3 regions of the Martinezella sp. CNPSo 3964 genome follow, and region 3 is predicted to be linked to each of the others. Evidence: riboswitches for the same ligand, from Rfam matches in the RefSeq annotation. Region 3 holds a riboswitch; each other region holds the start of a gene.

Region 1 (3,273 bases), 190 kb from region 3:
AAGCGGTCGATCGCATATTCGATCTTCGTCGGCGCATAGGCGTAGAAATGACCAAAGCCACCGCCGAGATAGGGCGCGCTGCCCATCTGCCAGAACAGCCAGGAGATGCATTCGGCGCGAGCCGGCTGCTCGGTCGGCAGGAAGGCACCGAACTTCTCGGCAAGATACATCAGGATCGATGCCGATTCGAAGACGCGGACCGGCTTCGGGCCACTGCGGTCGAGCAGAGCCGGGATCTTCGAATTCGGATTGACGTCAACGAAACCGCTACCGAACTGATCGCCCTCGCCGATCTTGATCAGCCAGGCATCATATTCGGCACCGCCAAGACCGAGCGCCAGCAGCTCTTCGAGCATGATGGTGACCTTCACGCCATTCGGTGTTCCCAGCGAATAGAGCTGGAGGGGATGGCGTCCCACAGGCAACTCCTTGTCGTGCGTCGGCCCGGCAATCGGACGGTTGATATTGGCGAACTGGCCGCCATTGGCCTTGTTCCAGGTCCAGATTTTCGGCGGCGAGTATTCGGCAGAACCGGTCATGGGCATCTTCCTTTTTCGGAAATCAAGTTTGGGGCGATCTTCGATGTAGCGCGCTACATAGGTCGCACATAGTGGCCACAGTTCATTTTTGCGAGAGGAGATTGCGCACTCTTTAATTCCCCGGTGCCGTTTGGCGCTCGGGCCGCTTGCCTCGGGCCAAGGTCCCTGCGCCAATTTAGGCCATTCGGAATCGCGTGGAGGTTCGATGAAACGAAAAAGCCTGCCGCGGGAGGAGGTGCGGCAGGCTTTCTACAAGAACCGAACAGCGGATGGGAGGAGGAGTTCCGCTGTTCCTGCAGTCGTCCCTGGGAGGAGGATAAGGACGTCTGCCAAGCGAAGGGATGCGGGAGGAGATGCATCGCTTCGGTGAGTAGGAACATACCAGTCTTTTGCTCAGTTCATAGGCATTTCTTTGCAAGGCAGTTATGCGCCATGCGAAAAGCGGAGAGCTGAACTGATGCAATCTTCGGCAAGCGCGGCAAAAGTGAACATCAATGTCCACAAAGCAAAAGCGCCTGCTCGAGGGAACAGGCGCTGGCATAAGGCAGCTTTATAACGAGCCGTTGCGGCCGTTAGCGAGCGATCGCTGCGCGGGCAACATTGCGGATTTCGCCGCGGTCGATACCCAGGTCGTGCAGTTCGCGCGTGGACATACGGCCCAGTTCAGCGACCGTCTGACGATACTTGCGCCAGTTATTGAAAGAGCGTGCTACGTTCATGATGATCCCCTTTCCTTGGGCTTTCGAAGCTGAGCGGCCGTGCTTGGCGCTCCCGTCGCTTCGATGAGAAACATATAGTCGAAGCCCGCAGCTTTTTGCAGAGCTAAGAGATCACTCCACCAATGCGTATATTGCATAGGTCGCCGAAAAAGCAGGCGATCGCCGCCGTCAGATTGGCTTTTGTGATTTGATGATGACAGCGACGCCTTTGTCTGCGAAAAGAAGAGAGATGAGAGACAGGGGCGTCCGCCATCCGGCGGGCTGAGAAGCACCCTTCGAACCTGAACCAGATCATGCTGGCGGAGGGAGTCGCTCGGGACCTCGTAAGCACAAGTACGTCGTCCCTATGCGTCTCGCCCGCCTGAAAGGGGCGATATGCAAGACCAAACAACTGCAGGCAATCTGCTTCACGCCATGCGGGCCAACCCTCCGCTCGTGCAATGCATCACCAATTTCGTCGCCATGAACATCGCGGCCAATGTGATGCTCGCCGCCGGGGCGTCGCCGGCAATGGTACATGCCGAAGAGGAAGCCGGCGAATTTGCGGCGATATCAGGCGCGCTGACAATCAATATCGGCACGCTTTCGACCGGCTGGCTTGCTGGCATGCTGAAGGCTGCGAGGTCGGCAAACAATGCCGGCAAGCCCTGGGTCCTCGATCCCGTCGCCCATTACGCGACTGCGTTTCGCCGCAAGGCGGTCGCGCAATTGCTCGAGTTGCAGCCGACGATCATTCGCGGCAACGCATCCGAGATCATCGCGCTCGCCGGTGGTACGAGCCGCGGCCAGGGCGTCGATAGCAGGGATGCCGTCGAACAAGCGGAAGATTCCGCCCGACTGCTCGCCGAAAAGCACGGCTGCATAGTCGCGGTCACTGGTGTCACGGATTTCGTGACGGATGGGCAGAAGGCGAAGCGCATCGCCGGCGGTTCGCCATTCATGCCGCAGGTCACAGCCCTCGGCTGCTCGCTCACCTGCCTCGTCGGTGCCTTTGCGGCGGCAACGACAAATGCGCCCTTAGAAGCGACCGTCGCCGCCCTGGCCGTCTTCGCCGTCGCCGGTACGCAGGCAGGCGCGGCGGCCGATGGCCCCGGCTCATTCTCCTGGCGCTTCCTTGATGCACTCGCTTCCCTCACGCCGGAGGTCCTCGATCGCGAAGCAAGGGTAACGGTAGCATGAAAGACTTCGACCTCTCGCTCTATCTCGTCCTCGATCCAGCGCTCTGCGCCGACCTCGGCATGGTTGAAACGACCCGTGCAGCCGTTGCCGGCGGCGCAACCATCGTGCAGTTGCGCGACAAACATGCTCCGACCGCAGCCATGATCGAGACAGGCCGCGCCCTCAAGCAAATTCTGCACGGAACGAATGTCCGGCTGATCGTCAACGACAATGTCGAGGTTGCCATCGCCATTGGCGCGGATGGCCTCCATATCGGCCAGGAGGATATGAATGCAGCCGATGCCCGCCGGATGATCGGGCCGGACATGATCCTCGGCCTCTCGGTGGAAACGGAAGCCCTCGCCTCCTCCGTAGATGCCGGCATCGTCGACTATGCCGGGATCGGCCCGGTCTTTTCAACGCCCACCAAGCCCGACCACAAGCAACCGATCGGCTTCGACGGACTTGCCCGCATCGTCAGGCGTTGCCCGGTTCCATCAGTCGCGATCGGTGGCCTCAAGGCAGAGCATGCTGCAAACGTCTACTCGGCCGGCGCCGGTGGTCTCGCGGTCGTCTCGGCCATATGCGGCCAACCGGACTCGCAAGCCGCGACAGCCCTCATCGCGAAAGCCATTAAGGAGGCCCGCCAATGATCCGCAACGTTCTATCCATTGCCGGCTCCGATCCCTCGGGTGGCGCCGGTATCCAGGCCGACTTGAAAACCTTCTCCGCCCGCGGCGTTTATGGGATGGCAGCCCTCACCGCCCTGACGGCGCAGAACACGCAGGGCGTCTCCGGCGTCCATCCCGTGCCTCCACATTTCGTCGCGGATCAGATCAATGCGATCTTTGCCGACG
Region 2 (3,273 bases), on a different contig from region 3:
GAGGCCATAGATGCTGACGGGCTGTGATAGGCCGAGTGCTGCAAGCGCCTGATTGAGCAGTCCTTGCCTGCCCCATATGCCGAGCAAGCCTAATGCACCGATCAGCACGGGCAGACCCATCGGCACGGCCATCAGACGGATCAGCCACAACCGGCCCGGAAAGCGAGGCTGACGAGCCAAGGCGCGCGCGACCGGAATGGCGAGCACGACGGAAAGCAACGTCGAGAGCACTGCCTGCAGCAGCGTGAAGCGCAGGACGCGCAACAGGTAGGGATCGGTCAGAGGATTGGTGCCGCCGGATTCGATGCCGGCGGCGAGCAGGACGAGCACGGCGATCCCGACGAAAAGCGCGATGCCGGCGAGGCTGAGTGCCCCACCGGAAATGACGCGTTTTCGTTCGGGTGCCGTGAGTATGATCAAGGCGTCAATTGCCGCTGGTGGCCGTCAGCCATTCATCGATCCACGCCTTGCGGTTCTTGTCGACGTCGGCCGGGCTCATCAGGAAGGTCTTCGAAGGCACCACGAGCTTGTTGAAGGCGTCCGGCAGCGGCTCGGAAGTTGCCGAGACCGGCATCATCCAGTTGCTTGTCGGGATGATGTCCTGGAAGCCTGTGGAAATCATGAACTTCAGGAAATCACGAGCAAGCTCCTTGTTCGGCGAGGACTTGATAAGGCCGGCGACCTCGATCTGGATATAGTGTCCTTCCGAGAAGGCGGCTGCCTGATAGCGGTCGGTCTTGTCCTCGATCATGTGATAAGCCGGCGACGTGGTGTAGGAGAGCACCATCGGCGCTTCGCCCTTGGTGAAGAGATCGTAGGCTTCCGACCAGCCGGGAGTGACGGTCAGGATGCGACCCTTGAGCTTCGTCCACGCGTCGGCCGCCTTGTCGCCATAGATCGACTTGACCCAGAGCAGCAGGCCGAGGCCTGGCGTGGAGGTGCGCGGGTCTTCGATGACGATCTTCTGCGAGGGGTCGCCCTCGACGAGATCCTTCATGCTCTTCGGCGGGTTCTTGACGGTCTGGCTGTCGTAGATCACGGCGAAGTGGCCGTAGTCGTAGGGCACGAAGACATCGTCCTTGAAGCCACCGGGAACCTTGAGGGCCGAGGTATCGACGCCGCTCACATCGAACAGGCCGGTATCTTTGGCCTCGTCGACGAGATTGGTGTCGAGGCCGAGGACGACATCGGCCTTGGTGCCGGCGCCTTCCAGCTTCAGGCGGGAGAGAAGCGCCACGCCATCGGTGACGCTGACATAGTTGACCGTGCAGCCGCAGGTCTTCTCGAAAGCGGCCTTGATCTTGGCGCCCGGACCCCAATCGGCGGTAAAGCTCTCATAGGTGTAGATGGTCAGGGTCTTGTCGGCTGCCTGAGCAGGCTGTGCGGCAAAGAAGCTTGTTCCGGCGGCAAGGGCCAGGCCGGCGAAGAATGACAATAGCGAACGGTGTTGCATGACAGCGCCTCCTTTTTTTGGTTTCGTCTTGAAGGGGAAAGGGCGCCATGATTTCGTCACGCGTCTAATCCCTCCGCCGGTGTTAGCCGGATCAGGTTCCGCGGGTTGGCCGGTTAGAGCCTCTCAGCCAGATATCCGAAAGGACATAAGGCACCCCGTTAGAGCGTCGGCAGATTTAGCCCTGTGACGAAGGGATGACAAGGGAAATGATTCCCTTGTCGATTGCGGGCGGAGGGATGTTACTCGGCTGCGTGCGCAGCGGCCGTGGTGCTGCTGTCGAATTTCTGCGTCGCCCCCGGAAGTTGCACGTTCTTCAATGTCAGCGAGGTCAGTAGACCGATGAGGCAGATGCCGGCCGCCGTCATGAACAGCGGGCTGAAGGCGCTCGCATAGGCGTTGGCGACGGCCTCGCGGGTTGCTTCGGGCAATGCGGCCATCATCTTCGGCGTCAGTTCCTCGATATTGGATACGCCCGCGATCGAGACGCCGACATTGCCAAGCTTGGCGGCAATGATGGCGCCGTAGATGGAGATGGCGATGGAGGCGCCGCCCATGCGCGAGAGCGTGACGGCGCCGGTCGCAGCACCAACGTCGCGGGCTGCCGCGGCATTCTGCACGCCGATGACGGGTACCTGCTGCGCAAGACCGATTCCGATGCCGTGCAGAAGCATCAGGCCGCCGATGAAGACGACGGGTGTGCCGGCAGGCAGGACGGCGATCGAGGCAAATGCGATGGCACTGCAGGCAGCACTTGCGATGGCGAAGGGCTTGTAGCGCCCCTTCGCGGCGATCAGCCGGCCAGCCGATAGCGAACCGCAGACGATACCACCAGTCAGGAGAATGAACAGCAGGCCGGCCATCGAGGGCGAAAGGCCCGTCGTCGTCTGCAGGAAGAGCGCGAAATAATTGACCATGCCGATCGCAACGGCGCCGCTGGTGATCGAGATGATCAGCAGCAGACCGAATGTCGGATTGCGGAACAGCGTCATCGGTACGATGGGCTCGGGTGCGCGGCGCTCGATGAAGACCCAGGCAATGGCGCAGATCACGCCGAAAGCGATGATGCCGAGGCATTGCGGCGACAGCAGCGATCCGAAGAGTTCGGTGCCGTCGGCGGCAAGCACGATGCTCGTTGTCGTCAGGGCAAGAACGATCGCGCCGGCATAATCGATCTTCGGGCGGCGGGCCGGCTTGCGATAGGGAAGCATGGTGGCAAGGCCGGCCAGCACGATGAAGCCGATTGGCACATTGACGAGGAAGATGGAGCGCCAGCCGAAGAGATCGCTCATCGTGCCGCCGAGAACGGGGCCGATGGCGCCGGAAGCCATCAGTACGAGGCTCGAATAGCTCTGGTAGCGGGCGCGTTCCCGCGGTTCGAAGAGGTCGGCGTTGACGGCGAAGATCGACACAAGGATGCCGCCGCCGCCGAGGCCTTGAAGGACGCGAGCTGCGATGAGCGTATCCATCGAAACGGCGAGGCCGCAGACGGCTGAGCCGATCGTGAAGATCGCGATCGCCGTCATCATCACGTATTTGCGGCCAAAGAGATCGCCGAGTTTGCCGTAAACCGGCATGACGGCTGAGAGGGAGAGAAGATAGGCCGAACCGATCCAGCCGAAGCGCTCCAGATGGCCGAACTCGCCGACGATCGTCGGCAGTGCCGTCGAGACGATCTGGTTGTCCAGCGTCGCCATAAACATGGCAGTCATCAGAAACAGGAAGAGTATAAGCCGCCGTTTATGATCCGCCACAAGCGGCGCGAACTTTGTCTGCATGTCCATGGGGCAAGAAATCCGAGCTTGGCCGAAACGCTGCGCGGT
Region 3 (3,273 bases):
CGGGCGGTGTCCGGGTCGAGCGACAGGTTGAACTGATCCTCCCAGCGGAACTCGAACCGGGCGCGCGACAGGGCGTCGTCACGCACCTGGGCGGCCGGATGACCCTTGGCGAGATCGGCTGCATGGGCTGCGATCTTGTAGGTGATGACGCCGGTCTTGACGTCGTTGCGGTCGGGCAGGCCGAGATGCTCCTTCGGGGTGACGTAGCAGAGCATCGCCGTGCCGAACCAGCCGATCATGGCGGCACCGATGCCGGAGGTAATGTGGTCGTAGCCCGGTGCGATATCCGTCGTCAGCGGTCCCAGCGTGTAGAAGGGCGCTTCGCCGCAGACGGCGAGCTGCTTGTCCATGTTTTCCTTGATCTTGTGCATCGGCACATGGCCGGGGCCCTCGATCATCACCTGGCAATCTTTTGCCCAGGCGATCTTCGTCAACTCGCCAAGCGTTTCGAGTTCGGCAAATTGCGCGGCGTCGTTGGCGTCGGCGATCGAGCCGGGGCGCAGACCGTCACCGAGCGAGAAGGAGACGTCATAGGCGCGGCAGATATCGCAGATTTCCTCGAAATGCTCGTAAAGGAAGCTCTCGCGATGGTGATGAAGACACCACTTGGCCATGATCGAGCCGCCGCGCGAGACGATGCCGGTGACACGATTGACGGTGAGCGGAATGTAATGCAGCCGCACGCCGGCATGGATGGTGAAATAGTCGACGCCCTGTTCGGCCTGCTCGATCAGCGTGTCGCGATAGACCTCCCAGGTCAGTTCCTCGGCAATGCCGCCGACCTTTTCCAGCGCCTGATAGAGCGGCACCGTACCGATCGGCAGCGGGGAATTGCGGATGATCCATTCGCGGATGTTGTGGATATTGCGGCCGGTCGAGAGATCCATGACGGTGTCGGCACCCCAGCGGGCGGCCCAGACCATCTTCTCGACCTCTTCCGCCATCGAGGAGGTAACGGCGGAATTGCCGATATTGGCGTTGATCTTCACCAGGAAGTTCCGGCCGATGATCATCGGCTCGCTTTCGGGGTGATTGATGTTGGCCGGGATGATCGCACGTCCGGCGGCAACCTCCTGGCGAACGAACTCCGGCGTGACATGGTCGGGAATATGAGCGCCAAAACTCTCGCCGTCGCGAATCAGCGCTTCGGCTTTCGCCTTGCGGCCGAGATTCTCGCGGATGGCGATGAATTCCATCTCGGGCGTGATGATGCCGGCCCGCGCATAGGCGAGCTGTGTGACCGCTTTGCCGTCCTTTGCCCGCAGCGGCTGGAGCTTGGCGGGAAATTCCGGCGTCAGTCGATCGCCAGTCACAAAGCCGTTGTCTTCGGGGCGCACATGGCGGCCCCCATAGGCCTCGACATCACCGCGCGCGAGCACCCAGTCACGGCGAAGCTGCGACAGGCCCTGTTCGATGCGGATATCGGCGCCGTCGATCGTATAGGGACCGGAGGAATCGTAGACAATGACGGGCGGCTCGCCCGATGTCGGATGGACGCTGATTTCGCGCATCGGCACGCGGATGTCTGTGTGAATGTCCCCGGGGACATAGATCTTGCGCGACGCCGGCAGCGGGCCTGTGGTGACGGTCGGGGTGAGATTCTTTGCGGCAATGTTCATGGTTTGAGGCTCCAAGTTGCAGTTGGAGACCCAGTCAATCAGCCGGAATGATGGAAAGACGCCGGCATGGAATCCACGCAGGAATCCGTAGCCTTCGAGCGCTTGCACCGTCCCTACGCCAGTATGAACTGGATCAGGTTCAACGGGTCACTGCGCCCACAATCGGCAAAGCCGCATTGTTCAGCAGTATCTCAGCCCCTTGCCGGGACCCCCCTGGTGAATGTCGAAAAGGCTATGCCTTACTGTTATCCTCTGTCAACCCCACAGCGATGGTCGCATCGTTCGGGAGATTGAGCGCTGCCGCCTCTAGTTGATCACAACCTTTGCGTGCTTTTTAGTAGCGTGGTGCGGTATTGCCGACGAAGCGATGAGGGCCGGTATGGGAAAGCTTGCTGGCGGTATCGAGCCAGATCTTGCCGCCAAGCGCTCGCCAGCGGTGACAGAAGGCAAAATCCTCGCTGAGATAAATTCCCGTTCCTTCCTCGACCATGCATTCGAATAGGGCATATTGCGTGCTCGGCGAACGTTTTGTGCTGGGATAGGCGTGGATTGCGTTGTAGCGCAGTTCGGGATAGGCGGCGATCATTCTCTCGATGACGTTGCGCTTGATTAGAAGCATGCCCGTCCCTGCATAGACGGCGCTGACGAAATCGCCTTCACGCTCGGCAATCTGGCCGACAAGCGGGGTTCCGACATAATGAAGTGCGGCGGCCGCAAGGGTTTCGCCGTTTGGTGAATTGATGCGGGCCGCCGTCTCCCAATCATAATCCTTGATCGGATACATGGCGGCGACGACATCCTTGTCGGCGTCCAGCAGCCTCATGACCTGATCGGGCTCGAAGCTGATGTCGGCGTCGATGAAGAGCATATGGGTTGCTGTCGTGTCGTTCAGGAAGGACGAAACAAGCGTGTTGCGGCTGCGGGTGATCAGGGCGTCATTGCCGAGCAGAGCTAGGGTTAGTTGTATGCCTGCCTGTGCTCCGGTCTGCATCAGGGAAAAAATGGACTGCATATAGTCCTTGGTAACGAGGCCACCGAAGCAAGGGGTCGCTATGAAGATCAGCCGATTCTCATTCATTCGCGATTTTCCCTCTCTGATGGCGCGACTCGGCGGAATCTAGGGAAATTCAATATTTCTGTGTGTACCGAATTATTGAAATTTGTTGCTGATCTTTGCTCAAGCCGACTGGCGGAGGCGTCCTAGCCGTGCCGCCATCGATTGCCCACATCGCGTTGGCCCCAGATATGGTGACGATCCTGCTTGGCGGGGGCTTTCACGAACAGGTGTCTCTTTGCGATCGTTGCGAGGTGCCGCCTTGGCCTGCTGTCGCGAGTTGCATTTAAGCAACAGCGCCCAAGACTAACGTCTCGGCACGTTTCATATAATTGACAAACATACGGGCTGTTTGTAAATCCAATGCAGGACATAAGTTGTCTTACGGTCGAGCAATCGGTCGGATCGGTAGAGGCATTTCAAAACCTTTTACCGCGGGGGTAATCATGAAGGTTCGAGGGGACTCAAGCCAACATCAGGTGCGTATTTGCCGGACTGCCCGGTCGTGTTTTGACCAAACCGATCGCTTGGGTAGTGTTCAAGTTCTGCGCTCGCGGTAAAATAGAAGTGCATATTACAACCAGGAGTTTAATTATGAAC

The links. Region 3 has a riboswitch for thiamine pyrophosphate ahead of thiC (phosphomethylpyrimidine synthase ThiC). Riboswitches for the same ligand answer to the same signal wherever they lie in the genome.
Region 1: it holds a riboswitch for thiamine pyrophosphate, as region 3 does, so the genes downstream of both, thiM (hydroxyethylthiazole kinase) here and thiC (phosphomethylpyrimidine synthase ThiC) in region 3, are expected to answer to the same signal.
Region 2: it holds a riboswitch for thiamine pyrophosphate, as region 3 does, so the genes downstream of both, thiB (thiamine ABC transporter substrate binding subunit) here and thiC (phosphomethylpyrimidine synthase ThiC) in region 3, are expected to answer to the same signal.

What each region holds. Positions count from the first base shown of each region.
Region 1 is NZ_JBXSOW010000005.1:457,797-461,069, reverse strand. Features, by position in the region: gene yghU (glutathione-dependent disulfide-bond oxidoreductase) at 1-539, opposite strand, end outside; gene AC13Q5_RS18620 (DUF1127 domain-containing protein) at 1,112-1,258, opposite strand; TPP riboswitch at 1,487-1,583, shown strand; gene thiM (hydroxyethylthiazole kinase) at 1,634-2,437, shown strand; gene thiE (thiamine phosphate synthase) at 2,434-3,069, shown strand; gene thiD (bifunctional hydroxymethylpyrimidine kinase/phosphomethylpyrimidine kinase) at 3,066-3,273, shown strand, end outside.
Region 2 is NZ_JBXSOW010000003.1:331,181-334,453, forward strand. Features, by position in the region: gene thiP (thiamine/thiamine pyrophosphate ABC transporter permease ThiP) at 1-417, opposite strand, end outside; gene thiB (thiamine ABC transporter substrate binding subunit) at 425-1,453, opposite strand; TPP riboswitch at 1,505-1,621, opposite strand; gene AC13Q5_RS12050 (MFS transporter) at 1,693-3,234, opposite strand.
Region 3 is NZ_JBXSOW010000005.1:272,678-275,950, forward strand. Features, by position in the region: gene thiC (phosphomethylpyrimidine synthase ThiC) at 1-1,619, opposite strand, end outside; TPP riboswitch at 1,712-1,844, opposite strand; gene AC13Q5_RS17790 (hypothetical protein) at 1,954-2,697, opposite strand; gene AC13Q5_RS17795 (porin) at 3,268-3,273, shown strand, end outside.